DNA from 2 places in the Amycolatopsis sp. NPDC054798 genome. Region 1 is predicted to be linked to the other one. Evidence: riboswitches for the same ligand, from Rfam matches in the RefSeq annotation. Region 1 holds a riboswitch; the other holds the start of a gene.
The links. A riboswitch is a leader RNA that binds a small molecule or an ion and turns the genes downstream of it on or off. The one in region 1 is predicted to bind cobalamin.
Positions count from the first base shown of each region.

Region 2: linked by a shared signal. The riboswitch ahead of metE (5-methyltetrahydropteroyltriglutamate--homocysteine S-methyltransferase) and the one ahead of ACWGIC_RS00710 (hypothetical protein) in region 1 are both predicted to bind cobalamin.

Region 1 is NZ_JBSHAM010000001.1:139,737-144,282, reverse strand. It holds gene ACWGIC_RS00720 (ABC transporter ATP-binding protein) at 1-637, opposite strand, end outside; gene ACWGIC_RS00715 (CbiQ family ECF transporter T component) at 634-1,713, opposite strand; gene ACWGIC_RS00710 (hypothetical protein) at 1,700-2,356, opposite strand; cobalamin riboswitch at 2,370-2,517, opposite strand; gene ACWGIC_RS00705 (Gfo/Idh/MocA family protein) at 2,546-3,442, shown strand; gene ACWGIC_RS00700 (GNAT family N-acetyltransferase) at 3,643-4,374, shown strand; gene arfB (alternative ribosome rescue aminoacyl-tRNA hydrolase ArfB) at 4,371-4,546, opposite strand, start outside.
Region 2 is NZ_JBSHAM010000122.1:5,063-9,608, forward strand. It holds gene ACWGIC_RS40255 (ribonucleotide-diphosphate reductase subunit beta) at 1-829, shown strand, start outside; gene ACWGIC_RS40260 (hypothetical protein) at 931-2,028, opposite strand; cobalamin riboswitch at 2,449-2,669, shown strand; gene metE (5-methyltetrahydropteroyltriglutamate--homocysteine S-methyltransferase) at 2,760-4,546, shown strand, end outside.

The sequences.
Region 1 (4,546 bases):
GCAGGCGGTCGGCGTACTGCGCGACGCGTTCCATCCGGTGCTCGGCGACGACGACCGTCGTGCCCAGGTCGTGCACCAGCCGGGTGATCGCGGCCAGCACCTCCTCGGCCGCGGTCGGGTCGAGCGCCGACGTCGGTTCGTCCAGCACCAGCACGCTCGGGTGCGCCGTGAGCACCGCGCCGATCGCGACGCGTTGCTGCTGCCCGCCGGAGAGAGTCCGAAGTGGACGGTCGCGGAGTTCGGCGATGCCCAGCAGGTCGAGGGTTTCCTCGACGCGTTTGCGCATCACGTCCGGCGCGACGGCGAGCTGCTCCATCGCGTAAGCCAGTTCCTCCTCGACGGTGTCGGTGACGAATCCGGCCAGCGGATCCTGTCCGACCACACCGACCACCGACGCCAGTTCACGCGGCGGATGAGTGGCGGTGTCGAGCCCGGCGACCTCGACGCGTCCGGCCAGCGTGCCGCCGGTGAAATGCGGGACGAGACCGTTGATCGCGCCGAGCAATGTCGACTTGCCGACACCGGTGCGTCCGGCGACGAGGCAGAGTTCGCCCTCCTCGATCGTCACGTCGACGTCCCGGAGCACCGGCCGGTCCGCCCCGTCGTAAGTGACGCTGACCTGCGAGAACTCGATCATCGGACGACCTCCGACACCAGCGCCGGACGCGGCGCGAACCAAGCGGGCAGCACGCTGATCAGCACCGCGACGGCAGGCAGCAGCGGCAGCTCCGGCCAGGTCGGCGGGCTGGCCGGGGTGGTGAGCGAAACCGGGTCGGCGATCAGCACGAGCACCGCGGTCGCGACGCCGCACAGCGCGACCAGCGTCTCCGGCAGCCGCCACGGATCGGGCCGGTAGGTCGTGCGCCGGATCTGCCGTCCGCCCAGCACGAATCCGGCGGCGGCCAGCACCAGGCCGGCGACGAGCATCGGCACGCCGAGCCACGACGCGGACCCGTCGAGCACGCCGTAAACCCCCACCGCGACGCCGACCAGCCCGGCCAGCACACAGGTCGCGATCAGCATCCGGACGCGCGGCGAGAGGTAGCCGCGCCGTCCGTAGCCGCGGGAGTCCATGGCCGCCGCGAGCTGCAGTGACCGGTCCATGGCGTCGGCCAGTACCGGCACGAAAATCCCCTTCACGAACCGCAGGCCGCGCGTCTTGCCAGCCCGCAGCCGACGCGCGCGACGCACCCGTTGCACGCTCTCAACCAGCTGCGGTGCCACGGACAACGCGACAGTCACCGCCGTCCCCACCTCGTACAGCGCCCCAGGCACTGCCTTGAGCAGGCGTTTCGGGTTCGCCAGCGCGTTCGCGGCACCGACGCAGAGCACGATCGTCGCCAGCCGGAGTCCGTCGTACAGGCCGCCGAGCAGCTCCTCGGCCGAAGTGGGGCCGAGGAGCTGAATGCCGGCCGCGACGCTCGGCAGCGGGATGGTCGGCAGCGTGAACAGGATGTGGCCGCCGTCCTCGCCGCCGATCAGGATCCGGAACAGCACGCGCGAGGCCAGGATCACCCCGGCGACCCAGGCGTACATCCGGAACGCCAGCGCCCACGGCGCGTCGCCGCGGCGGAGCACCACGACGAACCCGGCCACCGCGATCACCAGAGCGAGCAGAACCGGGTTCGTGGTCCGGCTGGCGGCGACGGCGAGCGCGAGCGCCCACACCCACCACGCGCCGGGATGGAGCGCTCGCGGGCTACTCCGCGGCACGCCTGCGGCGCACCGCGACGACCGTCCCGGCCACCACGAGCAGCACGACGACCACGATGCCGATCACCAGTCCCCACGGGAATCCACTGTCCGAAGTGGACGCCGGAGCCGGAGATTCCGCGGGCGCGTTGGCTTTGCGCACCGGTTCGGTGCGCGGCGGCGGATACTCGGTGTAGGACTTGCCGATCGCGAACGACCAGCCCTCGAACGCACCGGCGGGCGGCTTCCAGCTCTGCGCGCCGACCTGCGCCGAGGCCCATTTACCGCCGTTGGCGGCGGTCCAGAAGCTCCAGGACGCGTTCTCCGGCGGCATTCCGGTGCAGGTCTGGTCGGCGGGCTTGCCCTCGATCTTGCACATCACCGCCAGGCCGTACTTGCCCGCACCGGCGAGTTCGAAGCCCGCGTTCTGCAGGGCGGTGACGCCGTTTTCCTGTTTGCCGGGAGCGCACCGGATCAGGGTTTCGCCGCCGAGCCCCTGGAAATCGACGATCACCGTGACGCCGTTGTCGTCCTGGCAATAACCTGCGGTGCCCTTGCCGGGCGTGGTCGCCGAGGCGGAGGACGCCCCGCCCAAACCGGTGGCGACGAGAAGAGCGCAGCCGGCGAGGACTCGCCCCCAGTGCCGCGCGTGGCCGAACTTCATGTCAGATGTACCTCGCATCGATCGGACCACGACGGGCGATCCGGCTCGCGGTCCCTCGCGGGCCGCTCACGGTTGCGGGCCAGCGCCGGATTCTCACCGGCTTCCCCCGTTCGTGGCGAAGAACTTGTCGACGTTAACGCACCGCAGGCCGCGCCGGAAGCGACCGCGGACACACCTACACTTCCGGGCGTGGGACAGGACCAGCTGCGCGTCGGCCTCGTAGGAACCGGACCGTGGGCCACCACGGTGCACGCTCCCGGGCTCGCGGATCATCCAGGGACCGTGCTCAGTGCTGTGTGGAGCCGTCGGCCGGAAGCCGCCGCCGCGCTGGCGCAGGCCTACGACGCCGTGCCGACCAGCGATCTGGACGAGTTGTTCGAGCAGGTCGACGCGCTCGCGTTCGCCGTGCCGCCGACCGTGCAGGCCGAACTGGCGACCCGGGCCGCGGAGGCGGGCAAGCACCTGATCCTGGAAAAACCGATCGCCGCCGACCTGGCCTCGGCACAGCGTCTCGCCGACGCCGTGACGTCCGCTGGCGTGGCTTCGCTGGTGATGCTCACGCTGCGGTTTTCCCAGCAGACGCGCGACTGGCTGGACGGCGTCACCGCCGCTGGCGGTTGGCGAGGCGGCAGCGTGCGGTGGCTGTCCGGCGCGCTGCTCGGCGGCAAGTACGCGACCTCGACCTGGCGACAGGACCCGGCGGGCGGCGCACTCGCCGACGTCGGCCCGCACGCGTTCGACCTCCTCGACGCCGCCCTTGGTCCGATCACCGGCGTCCTCGCCGCGCACCGCGGTCCCGAAGACCTCTGGCAACTGCTGCTCGAACACGAAGGCGGCATCACGAGCACCGCGACCCTCAGCATGCGCCTGCCGGTGCAGCCGACGGTGGTCGAGTACTCGGTCTTCGGCGAGCACGGCCTCCGCACCCTCGGCCGCGCTGGCACGGCGAACGACGCGTACACCGCGCTGCTGGACGACTTCGCCGCGATGGTGTCGTGCGGAACGACCACGCACCCCTGCGATGTCCGGCGAGGCGTGCACCTGGCTCGGATCGTGGACCAGGCGCGGGCCGCGCTGAGTTCTTAATTCGCTTGCCCGGTCTGAGACGATGAACGGGAAGTTCGTTTCGGACGAAGGAATGCCTATGTGCTCCGCCACGGCCCACCCCGGCCGCCTGGCCTGAGCTGTCTGGCCTGAGCTGTCTGGCCTGCGCGCCTGGCGTGGGAAGCCCTGCCTGGTTTCGTGCTGCCTGTGCTTTCCTTCCTTCCGAAAGGCTTCCACCAGAGATGTCCGCCCTTCAGGCCTACGTCCGCGCCACCGCACCGATCGGCCGCGATACCGAACGGATCGGCCCGTTCCTGGCGACTTTCGCCCGGGACAGCTCGCATCCGATGGCGAACTACGCCATCCCCGACGACGGCGCGAAGCCCTCGCCCGCCGAGATCGCTCTTCTGATTTCCGCTTACCAGCAACGAAATCTCCTGCCCCGGCTGGAGTTCTTCACCGAGGCCGCCCCCGAGGTCGAGGCAGCTCTCGTCACCGAGGGGTTCACGCTGGAACGACGCGTGCCGGTGATGACCTGCACCGCCGAAGACCGTGTCGATTGCGTTGTACCGGAACACATTCAGCTGCGCGCGCCGTCGTCCGACGACGAATTCCGCCGTTTGCGGTCCGTGCAGAACGTCGCGTTCGGAGAGCCGCCGGAGGTGTCGGACGCCGATGTCGAACGCAACCGCCACTACCTGACTGTCCTAGCCGAACACGAAGAAACCATTGTGGGCGGCGGAATCGCGCTGGACATCGTTTCCGGCGCGACGGAAATCGTCGGCATCGCAGTGGCCGCCGAGTACCGCGGCCAAGGCATCGCTGCGGCCATCACTGCGCGCCTGACGCGCCTTGCCCACGACCTCGGTGCGCGGACAGCATTCCTTACGCCGGGCGACGTGGGCATCGGGACGGTCTACCGCCGCGCCGGGTACCGCACCGCCGGCGAATGCGTGCACCTGTCGCTGAACTAATCGTCGTACCGGCCGCCGCGACCACGCTTGACGTCGCTACGACGCTTCTTCGCCGCCAACCGGCGTTCCTTCGAGCCCCGCGAAGGCTTGGTGGGACGCCGCTTGGCAGGCGGCGGCGCGGAAGCTTTCGTCAACACCTCCGCCAACCGCTCCCGCGCCGCGTCGCGGTTCA
Region 2 (4,546 bases), on a different contig from region 1:
CGAGCGGCAGATGCTCAAGCGCAACCTCGGCTTCTTCGCCACGGCGGAGTCCTTGGTGGCCAACAACATCGTGCTCGCGGTGTACCGGCAGATCACCAACCCGGAGTGCCGCCAGTACCTGCTGCGCCAGGCCTTCGAGGAGGCCGTGCACACGCACACCTTCCAGTACATCTGCGAGAGCCTCGGCCTGGTCGAGGGCGAGCTGTTCAACATGTACCGCGAGGTCCCGTCCATTTCGGACAAGGACGCGTGGGCGCTGAAGTACACACAGAACCTGGAGAACCCGGACTTCGAGACCGGCACGCCGGAAGCCGACCAGGCGTTCCTGCGCGACCTCGTGGCGTTCTACGTGATCTTCGAGGGCATGTGGTTCTACACCGGTTTCGCGCAGATCCTGTCGCTGGGCCGGCGGAACAAGATGGTCGGCATCGCCGAGCAGTACCAGTACATCCTGCGCGACGAGTCGATCCACCTGAACTTCGGCATCGACTGCATCAACCAGATCAAGATCGAGAACCCGCACCTGTGGACCGAGGAATTCCAGGCCGAGGTGCGCGGCATGCTGCAGGAAGCGTGCGAACTGGAAGTGAAGTACGCCCGCGACACCATGCCGCGTGGCATGCTCGGCCTGTCGGCCGACCTGTGCGAGCAGTACATGCACTTCATCACCGACCGGCGCGCCCAGCAGATCGGCCTGTCCCCGATCTACGGCGAGAACGAGAACCCCTTCCCGTGGATGTCGGAAGCGATGGACCTGAAGAAGGAAAAGAACTTCTTCGAAACCCGCGTCATCGAATACCAGTCCGGCGGCGCACTCGACTGGGACTGATCCCACCCAGAGACACCCCCTGAAACTCGGCCACGCCTGCCAAGGCGTGGCCGAGTTCGTTTGCCCGGCAATACCAGACCGGCCGCGGCCAGCCCGCTTCATCACTGCAGTGCCGACACCGTTCCAAACGTCGCAAGGTCGTGCGGCTCCGCCAGGATCGACCAACCCAGCATGTGCCCGGATTTCGCGTCTACAGTGACGGTGAGCACGTTTCCCCTGGGAGCCTTGCTGCCCGGGGGCACCTTGGCGGCGTGCCCGACGAAGTTTCCGGTCATTTGAATCAAGTACACTGGATCGTTGACCTTGGGCTGCGTTCCGTCAATATGCTTGAGCGTATTGCGGTCAGTTCTCACATATCGAATACTGGCCGGGTTGTCCTCGTCATTCGCGGCAGCCAGCCTCTTCGCCGTCCCCAGCAGGTCGGCGGGAGTAGGCGGTGCGGCGTCGCTTTCAGCAGACATCTTCTCCGTCCTGTCGGCACAGGGCTTGCGCGTTGCGCCCGTGATGTTTTGCCCGTTTGTGTACATAAGGAACAGATCGGGTCGTTGATTGACCAGTTCCGCATCAGCGGGATGCCACTTGTTGCCGGTATCTTGGTATTGAAATTTTGCCGAGTTGGCGAAAATCCGGGCGCTGGGAACCGTTACCTCGAGCCCATTATACGCCTGGCCGCCGAATGCCCCATTGCCTTCGGAAATGCCGACAAGATCCCCGTTCTGACGAATCTCCCAGTTGGGACTGCCGGGAACCCAGCTGAAGGTCACGTTCTCGCTGGCGAGCTCGTGCGCGGACTTGATGTAGAACTCCCGGTACGGCACCCCTGGCCGCTGATCGGCCCAGTACCACAGAAATCCTTTCTCGTGCCGCGGGGAACTGTACAGTGTGCCCGCGGTCATTCCCGCTTCAACCCAGGTGTCCAGCTTCGGATTGTTGAGGTTGGTGAGAAGCCACGACTCCCAGTTGGCGAACTCAGCGTCTCGGTTGTCCACGTGAAGACAGCCAACCACCAGATCTGAACCGACTCCGTTCATCCACAACGGCCGCTGCTTGGACCCAATAAAACCCACAGCGTAGCAGTGGTCAGAAATCGTGCAGGCCGGCTGACTGGCCGCGCTTGCCTGACTGGCACCCGCCGCGAATGTCGAAGAAATAAGAACCACAACCGCAGAAAATGATCCGACATGAGAAAGTCTTCGCATCACCCCTCCTTTCACAGTCGTGCACCCGCCAACTTTAACCATGCAAAGAACCCCTGCAACACCCGAATATTAGTTGCCCACCAACAACTCCGCAGTCTCTACCGCCTGCTGCACGCAAGGAACCGCCGACCGGGTGACAATTCAGAAAATCGCTACGCCCTGACGTGCTCAGCCATTCCCCGGAAGAGACTGAAAAATAAGCAGTAAATGCGACTCGGCAGTGAGAAATGATCAGACATTAACGGACAGAGCGCCAAAAACATCAGCTCCGCTCATCTCGCATACTTGCGTCCCGGCAGCTCTCGCGTCGGCGATCGCGCCTGCCAGCTCAGCATGGCCTGCCACCGCGCTCACTGACCGCGACGTCCGCCGCAGGACGACGGACGCCTTCCGACGCTCCCGGCTAGCCCCAGACCCGCTAGACTCGCCCACGCCACTGGTTCGCCAGGACGCACCCGCGTCCCGGCGAGGCAACAGGGAACCCGGTGCGAATCCGGGACTGCCCCGCAGCGGTATGTGGGAACGAAAGCTGTCACCGCGAACGCGGTAAAGCACTGGGCGCCCCGCCCGGGAAGCGACAGCCGGTAGGCACGAGCGATACGCCCACGAGTCCGAATACCTGCCAATGGCACGCACGCCGACGGCGTGCGTGAGTCCGGGCCTCGCGGGACAAGGCACCGACCGAAGCACGGCTTTCCGCGTGCCCGGACTCTTCCGGCGAGCACGTGAGGATGCATGCTGTGAACCCCCTCGGCACCACCGTTCTTGGCTACCCGCGAATCGGCCCATCCCGAGAACTGAAACGAGCACTCGAGTCCTACTGGGCAAACAAGAGCACCGAACAAGCCCTCTTGACCACCGGCCGCCGACTCCGCGAACAGACCTGGACAACCCTGCGCGCCCAAGGCCTCAACTCAATCCCGTCCAGCACCTTCTCGCTCTACGACCACATGCTGGACACCACCGCACTCTTCGGCGCGCTACCGGAACGCTTCACCCGGCTGGGCCTGTCACCCCTGGACACCTACTTCGCCGCCGCACGCGGAGTCCCAGATGCCCCGGCGCTAGAAATGACGAAGTGGTTCGACACCAACTACCACTACCTAGTCCCGGAACTAGCCCCAGACTCCCGATTCGCCCTCACCGGCACCACCCCGATCGACGAGGTCCGCGAAGCCCGCGCACTCGGAATCACCCCACGCCCGGTGCTAGTCGGACCGGTCACCTTCCTCTTGCTGGCCAAGCCGACCGACCCCGGATTCGCCCCACTGGAACTGCTGGACGAACTGCTACCCGCCTACACCGACCTGCTGAGCAAACTGGCCGACGAGGGCGTCGAATGGGTACAACTGGACGAACCAGCCTTCGCAGCGGACCGGACCACCGCTGAACTCAACGCCCTCACCCGCGCATACCACCTGCTGGCCAAAGAAAAGCACCGACCGAAGCTCCTGGCAGCCGGATACTTCGGCGGCCTCGGCCGAGCACTGGGCGTACTGGCCCGCTCCCCCATCGAAGCGCTCGCCGTGGACCTGGTCACCGACGAGTCCTTTGTAGACAAAGTAGCAGCGGAAGGAGCATTGCGAGACAAGGAAGTCCTCGCCGGAGTCGTAGACGGCCGAAACGTCTGGCGCACCGACCCCGGTGTCGCACTCGCCCGCGCAGCGCGCCTGAAAAACACCGCAGCACACGTGAGCGTATCGACGTCGTGCTCACTGCTGCACGTCCCCTACGACGTGGAAGCAGAGACAACCCTCAACCCAAGGCTAAAGACCTGGCTCGCCTTCGCACGCCAAAAGGTAGACGAGGTCGTCCTGCTCGACCGAGCCCTCCGCGGCGAGGACGTGGATCTCGCCCCCGCGCGTGCCGCCATCGCCGACCGGGCCCAGGCCGCGGAGCTACACGACGCCGACGTCCGAGCCCGCATCGCAACACTCCGCCCGCAAGACACCATCCGCCCGCCGTACGAGAAACGCGCTGCGGCACAACAGAAAGCCCTGAACCTGCCCCCACTGCCGACCACCACGATCGGCTCCTTCCCGCAGACCGGCGAAGTACGCCGAGCCCGAGCCGCACACCGTGCGGGCAAGCTCGACGACACCGGCTACCGCACCGCGATGCGCGCCGAGATCGAGCGCGTAATTCGACTCCAGGAAGACCTCGGCCTAGACGTCCTCGTGCACGGCGAGCCCGAACGCAACGACATGGTCCAGTACTTCGCCGAACAGCTGACCGGATTCGCCGCGACCACATCCGGCTGGGTCCAGTCGTACGGATCCCGTTGCGTCCGGCCACCCATCCTGTTCGGCGACGTCTCCCGGCCGAAGCCGATGACCGTCGAATGGGCGAAGTACGCGCAAAGCCGCACCGACCGTCCGGTGAAGGGCATGCTGACCGGCCCGGTCACAATCCTCGCCTGGTCGTTCGTCCGCGACGACCAGCCGCTGGCCGACACGGCGCGCCAGGTCGCGCTGGCCGTCCGGGACGAGGTCGCGGACCTGGAGGCGGCCGGGATCCG